Regions from separate parts of the Sulfuricystis multivorans genome, predicted to be linked through region 2. Evidence: riboswitches for the same ligand, from Rfam matches in the RefSeq annotation. Region 2 holds a riboswitch; the other holds the start of a gene.

Region 1 (4,865 bases), on a different replicon from region 2:
CGGCGAGCGCCGCCGCCGGCAGCAGCAGGCGCTGGTCGTTACCCTGTGCCGGCCCCAAAGCGAGGCGCACCAGATGAGGCACGATCAGGCCGACGAAGCCGATCGAGCCCGCTGTGGTGACCGCGCAGGCGGTGGCCAGCGACGCCGTGAAATAGACGAGCCGCCGCACGTCGTGCGTGGCCACGCCGAGCGTGCGGGCGAGCTCCTCGCCGCGCGAGAGCACATTGAGATCGCGCGCGCGAGGCAGCATCACGAAAAGGCAAATGAAGAGCGCGAGCCCTGCGGGCCAGGCAACTGAAGCCTGCGACAGATCGCCCATCAGCCAGAACAGCATGCCATGCATCTTCTGTTCCGGCGCCAGCGTCAGGATCAAGGCGATGACCGCGCCACAGCCAGCGGCAACCACGACGCCGGTGAGCAGCAGCCGCGTCTGCGTCCAGGCCCCATCGCCATGGGCGAGACCAAACACCAGCAGCATCGCCGCAGCCGCCCCGAAAAAGGCCAAGCCCGATACGGAAAGCCCGGCAAGCCCCAACGACATCGCCAGCAAGGCGCCCACCCCGGCCCCGCCGGAGATACCGAGCACGTAAGGGTCGGCCAAGGGATTTCTCAGCAGCACCTGCATCAGGCAGCCGGAGAGCGCCAGAAGCCCGCCCACCGCAAAGCCCGCTGCCGCCCGCGGCGCGCGCAAACCCAGCACGATCGCCCGGTGGGGTGTCTCGTTGCCCGCGGAAAGCGCCCAGAGCTCCTGCGGCGCCACGGCAATCGAACCTACGGCCAAGGCCACGCCGAGGCTTCCCAGCGACAGAAGCGTCAGCAGGCTGAGCACCCAGACGGCGCGGCGGCGGGTGGGCATGGTTTATCGAGGCTGGTAGCGCAAACCGACGAACACCATCGTACCTGGATTGGCATAGCCCCAGGCCGTCTCGTATTTCTTGTCGAACAGGTTGTCGATGCGCCCTTCGAGCCTCAGGTCGCGGCCAAGCCGAAAGTGCGCAAACAGATTGACCAGCTCATAGCGCGCCATCTCCTTCGTTTCAGTCGCGGTATCGAAGCGTTTGCCGACCGCGACGAGCTCGGCACCGGCGGCCCAAGCGCCGGGTTCAAAAGCCACGCGCGCCTTGGCTTGCTGCGCGGCGCGCCGCGGCAGTCGCTTGCCGGTGTCTTCGTCATAGGGGCGCATCAGATCGAGCGACAGTTGCGCGGACCAGGCGCCCCAGTGGTGGCCAGCCGTGAAACTGTCGCCTACGATGCGGGCGCGGCCAATGTTGAAAGGCACATAGACAAAGCCGCCGGTATTCTGCCAACTGATCAGGTTCTTGATGCGGTTGTCGAAATGGCTCCAGCCCAAGTGCGCCCCCGTCGGGCCGCTCCAGTCGAGGCCGATCTCGCGGTTTCTCGCCGTCTCGGGTTGCAGATTGGGATTGCCGTGGCTGCCCCAAGGGCTCGTGTAATACAAGTCATTGAACGAAGGCGCCTTGAAGGCCGTGCCGAAAGCCACGCGAGCAGTCAGCGTCGGCAGAATCCGGTAGCCATAGGCGAGACTGCCGGTGGTCTTGGCCCCGAACTGCGAATTGTCGTCGTAGCGTTGCGTAAGCTGCCATGAATGATTGCCGAGCCGCGCCTGCCAGCCGCCGATCGCTGATCGCACCGTGCGTTCCTTGACGCTGAAATTCGTCGTCGATTCGACGTCCTGCCGCAGGTCTTCATAGGCAAGCATCAGGATGCCCAGCGGCAGTTTGACGTCGTTTTGCCAGGACCACTGCTTTTGCTGGGTGGCAAAGAGGCTCTTGGCAGGCGAGAAATTCTCGCTGCGATCCTTCGATTCGCCATAGCGCAGCGTCGAGGTCCAGGCATCGAACAGACGGTTTTTCGCATACAGCGACCAGACGCTGGTTGCGTCGTCGTTATAGGAATCCACCGTCGCGGCGCTGAAGCGATCATCGTAATGGTTGCGCGAATCGATGGTCAGGAAGGTCGCGCCGAATTCCTGGCCTTTGACAGGGGTGACGGCAATGCGGCCTTGCCATGAGGCATTGCGGTAGCCATCGCGATCGCGGTGCAGGGCATCGAGTTTGGGCAGTGTTGCATCCCAGCCCGCCGTTTCCAGTTTGGCGGCTTGCAGACTGTAGGCAATCAAGTCGCCGCCGCCGGACAAACCGACCTGCGCCTGCCAGGCGCCGTAACTGCCGGCGCCGGCGAAGGCCTCGGGTTTCATCGGCCCTTCGCCCTGCCTGGTGAAGATCTGCACCACGCCGCCGATCGCATCCGAGCCATACAGCGAGGAAGCCGGCCCGCGCAGGATTTCGATGCGCTCGATCTGCGTAAGCGGCAGGTTGGTCAGTGAAGGCTGGCCGAGGGTAGCCGAGCCGAGCGGCACGCCATCGACGAGCAACAGCGTGTGGCCGGCGTTCGTGCCGCGTGTGAAGAGACTGGTCGATTTGCCGATGCCGCCGTTGGTGACGATTTGCAGGCCCGGCTGCTGCGCGAGCAGGCTGGGTAGCGTCGTCGCACCGGCGGCTTCGATGTCTTCACGCGTGATGACGGCCACGTCGGCGAGCTGCTCATCGACGCGGGTCGGGATGCGCGTCGCGGTGACGACCACCGTCGCCTCATCCTCGGTGGAGCCAAAGGCGGGTTGGAAGGCAATGGAAACGGCAACGGCGAGCGCCGTCTTGGCAAAGCGAGATTTCATGTCGGACTCCCTGTTTGGCCAGCGTCCCCGCAGGCCAGTCGAATGGACAACGAATGCACAGGGAATGACGGCGTGGGCAGGGCTTTGCCGACGCGCCGCACCCCGCAGCGCATTCAACCGGATCGAACGAGGCCGGTCTCCGGGCTTGGAAGTCTTGTTTCGCCGCCTTCCCAGGAGTTCTCCCAGTGGCATCGAGGCGAAACCTCACTTCCTTACCGTTGCGGGGGCAGCACAGGCCTCATTGTTGCCAATTCACCTGTTTCCCGTTTCACCCGGACGCGAGATTCGCGCCCTAGGCACCTCGAACGAAGCGACGACGATTATAAGCGTGCCGTGCCGCCAGCGCCGACTTTTGGCTGAAACGCGAAATTGCCTTCAGAATCTTGGCGAACTGCTTGACCAGCAATCTTTTTTCCCACAAACTGCGCGGTCATGGACGTTCCCCTCGCCAGCCTCGAACGAAAAGTCGAGCAGATCATCGCCTTGTGTGAAACCCTGCGCGCCGAGAATCGCCAGCTGCGCGAACGCATCGGCGCGCTCGAAGCAGAAAAGCGCGGGCTCATGGAGCGGATGACGACCGCGCGTTTGCGGCTCGAAGGGCTGATCGACAAGCTGCCCGCCGAATGACGGAGCCCGCATGACGAGCACACTGGACATCAAGATTCAAGGACGCGAATACCGCGTCGCCTGTGCGCCCGAGGAGATCGACGCGTTGCAGGCGGCCGCCGCGCTGCTCGATGCGCGCATGAATGAAATCGCCAAGGCTACCCGCAGCACCGGCGAACGGCTCGCCGTGATGACGGCGCTGAACCTCGCGCACGAGCTGAACTCAGCCCGTCAGAATGCCACGGCATCGCCTACCGATCAAGCCGTTGACGCCGGTGAGACGCTGCGTAGAATCCATGCCATCGAAGCACGGCTGGACGAAGTGCTCGCGCCGCAGGAAAAACTGTTCTGACGGCAGCACACCCGACCGCCGCGCTTCACCGGTTTTTCCCTGCGGTGTTCGCCAAGGCCATACATTCCTTGAACCTATGCCCATTGGCATCGGTCGCCGCCCAAAGACGCCGCCGTTGTGATCGCCCCTTCGTCGGGTGAACCTGAAGCGGCAGGAAAGCGACCACACTGAACTCCGGTTCAGGATGCCGGCCAAACGGCACGCGCGGGGAACCCATCTTCGATGGGCGCGGAGAGTCCGCGCCTTTTTTCTCCCCAAAAAAAACCCAGACCTTGCGGTCTGGGTCAAACGGTTCCGTTGCGGAACCGGAGGAGGAGACGTTGCAACCTAAATCGTGGTCGGCCTTGCGGCCGGAAACTCAGGCGGCCTTCTTCGCCTTCGGAGCAGCGGCGCCGACGGCCTTGACGGTCGCGGAAGTCGCAGCGGCGACATTCGCTTCGGCCATCTCGGCAACCTGGCGGGCGGCCTTGTTCATCGTTTCATAAGCCGAATTGGCGGCCGCCAGCGCAGACTTCACGGCAGCCACGGCGACGTCGGAGCCGGCAGGGGCGTTCTTGGCAGCCTTGTCCAGGGCGTTGGCGACGTTCTTGTTGATCTCCGCATACTGGCTATCGAAGATCTTCGAGAACTCTTCCTGAGTTTGGCTGGCGATCTCATACACGCTCTTCGAGTAGGCGACGACCTTCTCGAAAGCCGGCTGAGCCAGCGAGGTCTGCAGGCTCACCAGCTCCTGGACATCCTTGGCGCCCATCAGGGCCTTTGCGGTGTTGACGCCGTCTTCGAGCAAGGTGCGGGCGGTGTTCAGATTCAGCGCGGCGAGACGCTCGGCACTGGCGAAAGCGGTGTTGGCGATCGTCAGCAAGGTTTCGACGTTGGCCTTGGTGGCGCCGGCGAATTGTTCGGGGGTGGTATACATGGCAATCTCCTGAAAAAGAAAACGGTCGAGGCAGGCTGGGTTGTCGAAGGCATATGTTGCAGTGCAATATGCTGCGCATTATATGGAACGATTTTCGGATGTCAACGATTTTTTTGTGCAGCGCAATAAAATTGCCCACCGTTTTTGAATCACATATTTTTCAATTGGTTATGTGACTGTCTCGGAGCCAGAGGGCAGCTCCGAGGGACAAAGCAGGGCAAACGACGGGCAATCGCTGCCGCGCAAAAGGCAAGGGCGGAATGCTCAGTGCGTCGTCGCCGGCTTGGTGTTCTTGG
Region 2 (4,865 bases):
AAGGGCTCGACCGACACCTGCGCGAGGTTCGGGAAAGCGGCATCGTCAAACGCGACCTGCTGTTCGAAATGGCGCGCGTACCCGATGGCCCGCTCATCCCGGTGCGTGCCACCCTGACTGGCATCCGCCTTGCGGAAGAAGAAGAAGAAGAAGAAGCCCGTTTGCTGCTCATCGTCGAGGACATGACCGAGCAGGCCCGGCTCCAGGACGCCTTGCTTGAAAGCGAGGCGACCCTGTTGCGCGCCCAGGAGGTCGCCCGCATCGGCAGTTGGCGGCTTGATCTCGTCGGTGGCGACTTGACGTGGTCGCCGGAGGTCTTCCGCATCTTCGGCATCGACAGGAATACATCCGTCAGTTATGCGGTCTTTCTTGCCTGCGTCCACCCGGAGGATCGGGAGATGGTGGATGCGGCCTGGCAGGCGGCGCTCGCGGGCGCACCCTATCACCTTCAGCACCGCATCCTCGCGGCCGGCGAGACGCGCTGGGTGGAGGAGCGCGCGCAGATCGAATTCGACGACGAACGACGACCGATCAAGGCGGTGGGGACGGTGCAGGACATCACCGACCGCAAGGCGGCCGAGACGCGGATCGAGTATCTGGCGTTCTACGATCCGCTGACCGGCTTGCCCAATCGCGCGCTCTTCATGGACAGGCTGCATCATGAGCTGGCTGCCGCCGAACGGCGCGGTCAACGACTCGCCGTGCTCTTCCTCGATCTTGATCGCTTCAAGGATATCAATGACACGCTAGGACACGACGCGGGCGACCGCGTCCTCGTCGAGGTGGCAAGACGTTTCCGCGATGCCTTGCGCGAGGAGGAAACGCTGGCGCGGTTGTCGGGCGACGAGTTCGTCGTTATCGCCTCAGACTCGGGTAAGGCCGCCGTCCGGATCGCAGAACGGGTCGCCCAGGCACTGGCGCATCCGATCAACGCCGGCCGTCAGGAATTCGGTATCTCCGCGAGCATCGGCATCGCGATTTTCCCGGAAGACGGTAAGTCCAGCGAAGAACTACTGAAAGCCGCCGATATCGCCATGTATCGCGCCAAGGGCGGCGGAGGGGGTGGCTACCGCTTCTATCGGGCCGAGATGGGCGAGGAACTGGCGCGCCGCCTCGCGATCGCACAGCGACTGGAAAAGGCGCTTTTCGCCGGACGGCTGCAACTCCATTACCAGCCGCAGGTGAATCTGATGAGCAGAAGCCTGATTGGCGCAGAAGCCCTGGCGCGGTGGACGGATTCCGAATGGGGTGCCGTCAGTCCCGCCGATTTCATCCCCATCGCCGAAGAACGCGGCCTGATCGTTCCCTTGGGCGAATGGGCGCTCGCCACGGCATGCCGGCAAGTGCGGCAGTGGGAGGCTCGCGGTTGTCCCGCGTCCTTCCGGGTAGCGGTCAATGTCTCGGCCCGACAATTCGAGGACGACGGCTTCGTTGACGCTGCCATACGGATTGCCCGGGAAAACAAGACTCGCCCCGCTCTTGTCGAGCTCGAGCTGACGGAATCCGGCATGATGCGCGACCCGGACAGAGCCGTCGAGATCACCCATGCCCTGGCAGCCGCCGGATTCGCACTCTCCATCGACGACTTCGGTACCGGCTATTCCTCGCTGACCTATCTCAAGCGGTTCCCGGTGAAGAGGTTGAAGATCGACATTTCCTTCGTGCGCGACATGCTCAGCGACCGCAATGATCGCACCATCGTCGGCACCGTCATCGCGATGGGTTCCAGCATGGACATGGAAACCCTGGCCGAAGGCGTCGAGCATGCCGATCAGGCGTCGGCCCTGTTGGCCATGGGATGCTCCCTGGCGCAAGGCTTCCATTTCGGCAGGCCAGAGCCGGCCGACGGTTTCGAGGCGCGCTGGCTAGCCAAGGGGTAATCCGGTCCCCGCCAACCGGCCAACTCATCATGCCACTACATATAGTGCCCTCAGTCGTTACTCGCACTATATCTAGTAGGTTCCACTTGACAGTACGACATTCACAAAAGTAGACTCCCCCGCGTCGTCCATGATCGGACGACGCAAGCGTCGCGGTCGCCCCCCCCGCAAGGGGTGAGGCGCGAAGAGGGAATCCGGTGACGAATCTTGGATTCGAAATCCGGGGCTGCCCCCGCAACTGTGATCGGCGAGTCTGGCGCCAACCCATGCCACTGGAACTTTTCCGGGAAGGCGGGCGCGAGATGACGACCCGAGAGCCAGGAGACCTGCCGCGACATCGGTGGTTCGTTGTTGTTGGGCGGGGTGTCCCTGGCACGAGGTCGATGATGTTTGCGTTGGTTTTTTCCTCCTTGCGCGTTTCTGCGCGACCGGCTCACGCCAGTCGCGTCTCCTCGTCCTGTCCGGTTGCCACAATTCGAGGAGAGCACGCATGGAACGTTCCCACATCGACCTGAATCTGGCCGCCCCCCCAGATGGTTCGCCGCAGCGGCGAGGGGGCGCCGCGCATACGTCCGGCAACTTTGACGTCTGCAATACTGTCTCCGCAGCATCGACATTGATTTTCCAAACCAGCGGTCTCCCCATACGCATCGTCAAGCGCAACGGCCGCGACGAACCCTTCGATGCTGCGCGCATCGCCTCGGCGTTGATACGCGCCGGCGCGGCCAGCGGCGAGTACGACGAGAATGAAGCGCACTTGCTGACCGCGCGGGTGCTCAAGGTGCTGCGCCACCGCCACGGCGGCACGGCGCCGACCGTGGAACAAATACAGGACATCGTCGAGCAGACGCTGGTGGACGCCAACCACCTCGGCACCTTCCGCGCCTACGTCGCCTACCGCGACCAGCACCGCCGCCTGCGCGAAGACCGCAAGACCCTGGTGGACGTCGCCGCCGCCGTCGACGAATACGTCGGTCGCGCCGACTGGCGCGTGCAGGCCAACGCCAACCAGGGGTATTCGCTCGGTGGCCTGATCCTCAACGTCTCCGGCAAGGTGGTGGCCAACTACTGGCTTTCCCACGTCTATCCGCCCGAGATCGGCCAGGCCCACCGCGACGCCGACATGCACATCCACGACCTCGACATGCTCTCCGGTTACTGCGCCGGCTGGTCGCTGCGCCAGCTGCTGCACGAAGGTTTCAACGGCGTGCCCGGCAAGCCCGAGGCCGATCCGCCCAGGCACTTCTCCAGCGCGCTCGGCCAAATGGTGAACTTCCTTGGTACCTTGCAAAACGAATGGGCCGGCGCGCAGGCTTTCAGCTCTTTCGACACCTACCTCGCGCCTTTCGTGCGCAAGGACAAGCTCGACTACGACGCCGTGCGCCAGGGTATGCAGGAGTTCATCTACAACCTCAACGTGCCCTCGCGCTGGGGCACGCAGACGCCGTTCACCAACCTGACCTTCGACTGGGTCTGCCCGGAAGACCTGCGCGAGCAGATCCCGACCATCGGCGGCGTCGAGATGCCCTTCGCCTACGGCGACCTGCAGGTCGAGATGGACCTCATTAACCGCGCCTACATCGAGGTGATGAGTGCCGGCGACCGGCGCGGCCGCGTATTCACATTTCCGATCCCGACCTACAACATCACCGAGGATTTTCCCTGGGAATCGGAAAACGCCGAGCGACTGTTCGCCATGACCGCGAAATACGGTCTGCCCTACTTCCAGAACTTCATCAACTCCGACATGAAGCCGAACCAGATCCGCTCGATGTGCTGCCGCCTGCAGCTCGACCTGCGTGAGCTACTGAAGCGCGGTAACGGCTTGTTCGGCTCGGCCGAGCAGACCGGCTCGATCGGCGTCGTGACCATCAACTGTGCCCGTCTCGGCTACCTGCATGCCGGCGACGAGGCGGCGCTGATGGCGCGCCTCGATCGCCTTGCCGACATGGCGAAGGACAGCCTGGAGATCAAGCGCAAGGTGGTCCAGCGCCTGATGGATGATGGGCTGTTTCCCTATACGAAACGCTACCTCGGCACGCTGCGCAACCACTTCTCCACCATCGGCGTGAATGGCATCAACGAGATGGTGCGCAACTTCACCGGCGACGCGCACGACATCACGCATACCGAGGGCCACGCGCTGGCGCTGCGCCTGCTCGACCGCCTGCGCGAGAAGATGCGCGACTACCAGGAACAGACCGGCAACCTCTACAACCTGGAGGCGACGCCGGCCGAGGGCACCACCTACCGCTTCGCCAAGGAGGACAGGAAGCGCTGGCCCGGCATCCTGCAGGCGGGCACGCCGGAGAAGCCCTACTACACCAACTCCTCGCAGCTGCCGGTCGGCTTCACCGACGACCCCTTCGAGGCGCTGATCCGCCAGGACGAACTACAGACGCGCTACACCGGCGGCACGGTGTTGCATCTCTACATGCGCGAGCGCATCTCCTCACCCGCAGCCTGCCGGCAACTGGTGCGCACGGCGCTGACGCGCTTTCGCCTGCCCTATATCACCGTCACGCCGACCTTCTCGATCTGCCCGAAACACGGCTATCTGGAAGGCGAGCACGAGTTCTGCCCGAAGTGCGACGCGGAAGTCCTCGCCCGCAAGGCCGCCGTCCACTGATTTTTTCTCACGCCACGAAAGGAAACGCCATGTCCGAAAACACCCATACCACCCCCCTGCAGGACCACGAGCGCCAGCGCTGCGAAATCTGGACGCGCGTCATGGGCTACCACCGCCCGGTGTCCGAGTTCAATCCCGGCAAGCAAAGCGAGCACCACGAGCGCCGCCATTTCGCCGAACCCTGCGCGCCGGCGCGTGCCTGAGCCAACGCTGGCGGTGGGCGGCCTGGTGCCGTTCACCACCATCGACTTTCCCGGCCGGCTCGCCGCCGTGGTGTTCTGCCAGGGCTGCCCCTGGCGCTGCACCTACTGCCACAACCCGCACCTGCTACCGCGCGGTCCGGGAGCCTTAGCTTG

What was found. Region 2 has a riboswitch for cobalamin ahead of EL335_RS14205 (ribonucleoside triphosphate reductase). Riboswitches for the same ligand answer to the same signal wherever they lie in the genome.
Region 1: it holds a riboswitch for cobalamin, as region 2 does, so the genes downstream of both, EL335_RS11890 (TonB-dependent receptor domain-containing protein) here and EL335_RS14205 (ribonucleoside triphosphate reductase) in region 2, are expected to answer to the same signal.

The regions. Positions count from the first base shown of each region.
Region 1 is NZ_AP018718.1:2,372,293-2,377,157, forward strand. Features, by position in the region: gene EL335_RS11885 (FecCD family ABC transporter permease) at 1-856, opposite strand, end outside; gene EL335_RS11890 (TonB-dependent receptor domain-containing protein) at 860-2,695, opposite strand; cobalamin riboswitch at 2,809-3,014, opposite strand; gene EL335_RS11895 (hypothetical protein) at 3,128-3,322, shown strand; gene EL335_RS11900 (cell division protein ZapA) at 3,333-3,653, shown strand; RNA gene ssrS (6S RNA) at 3,687-3,868, shown strand; gene EL335_RS11910 (phasin family protein) at 4,012-4,569, opposite strand; gene lptA (lipopolysaccharide transport periplasmic protein LptA) at 4,834-4,865, opposite strand, start outside.
Region 2 is NZ_AP018720.1:90,964-95,828, reverse strand. Features, by position in the region: gene EL335_RS14210 (EAL domain-containing protein) at 1-1,880, shown strand, start outside; cobalamin riboswitch at 2,017-2,228, shown strand; gene EL335_RS14205 (ribonucleoside triphosphate reductase) at 2,371-4,509, shown strand; gene nrdD (anaerobic ribonucleoside-triphosphate reductase) at 4,539-4,712, shown strand; gene EL335_RS14195 (anaerobic ribonucleoside-triphosphate reductase activating protein) at 4,705-4,865, shown strand, end outside.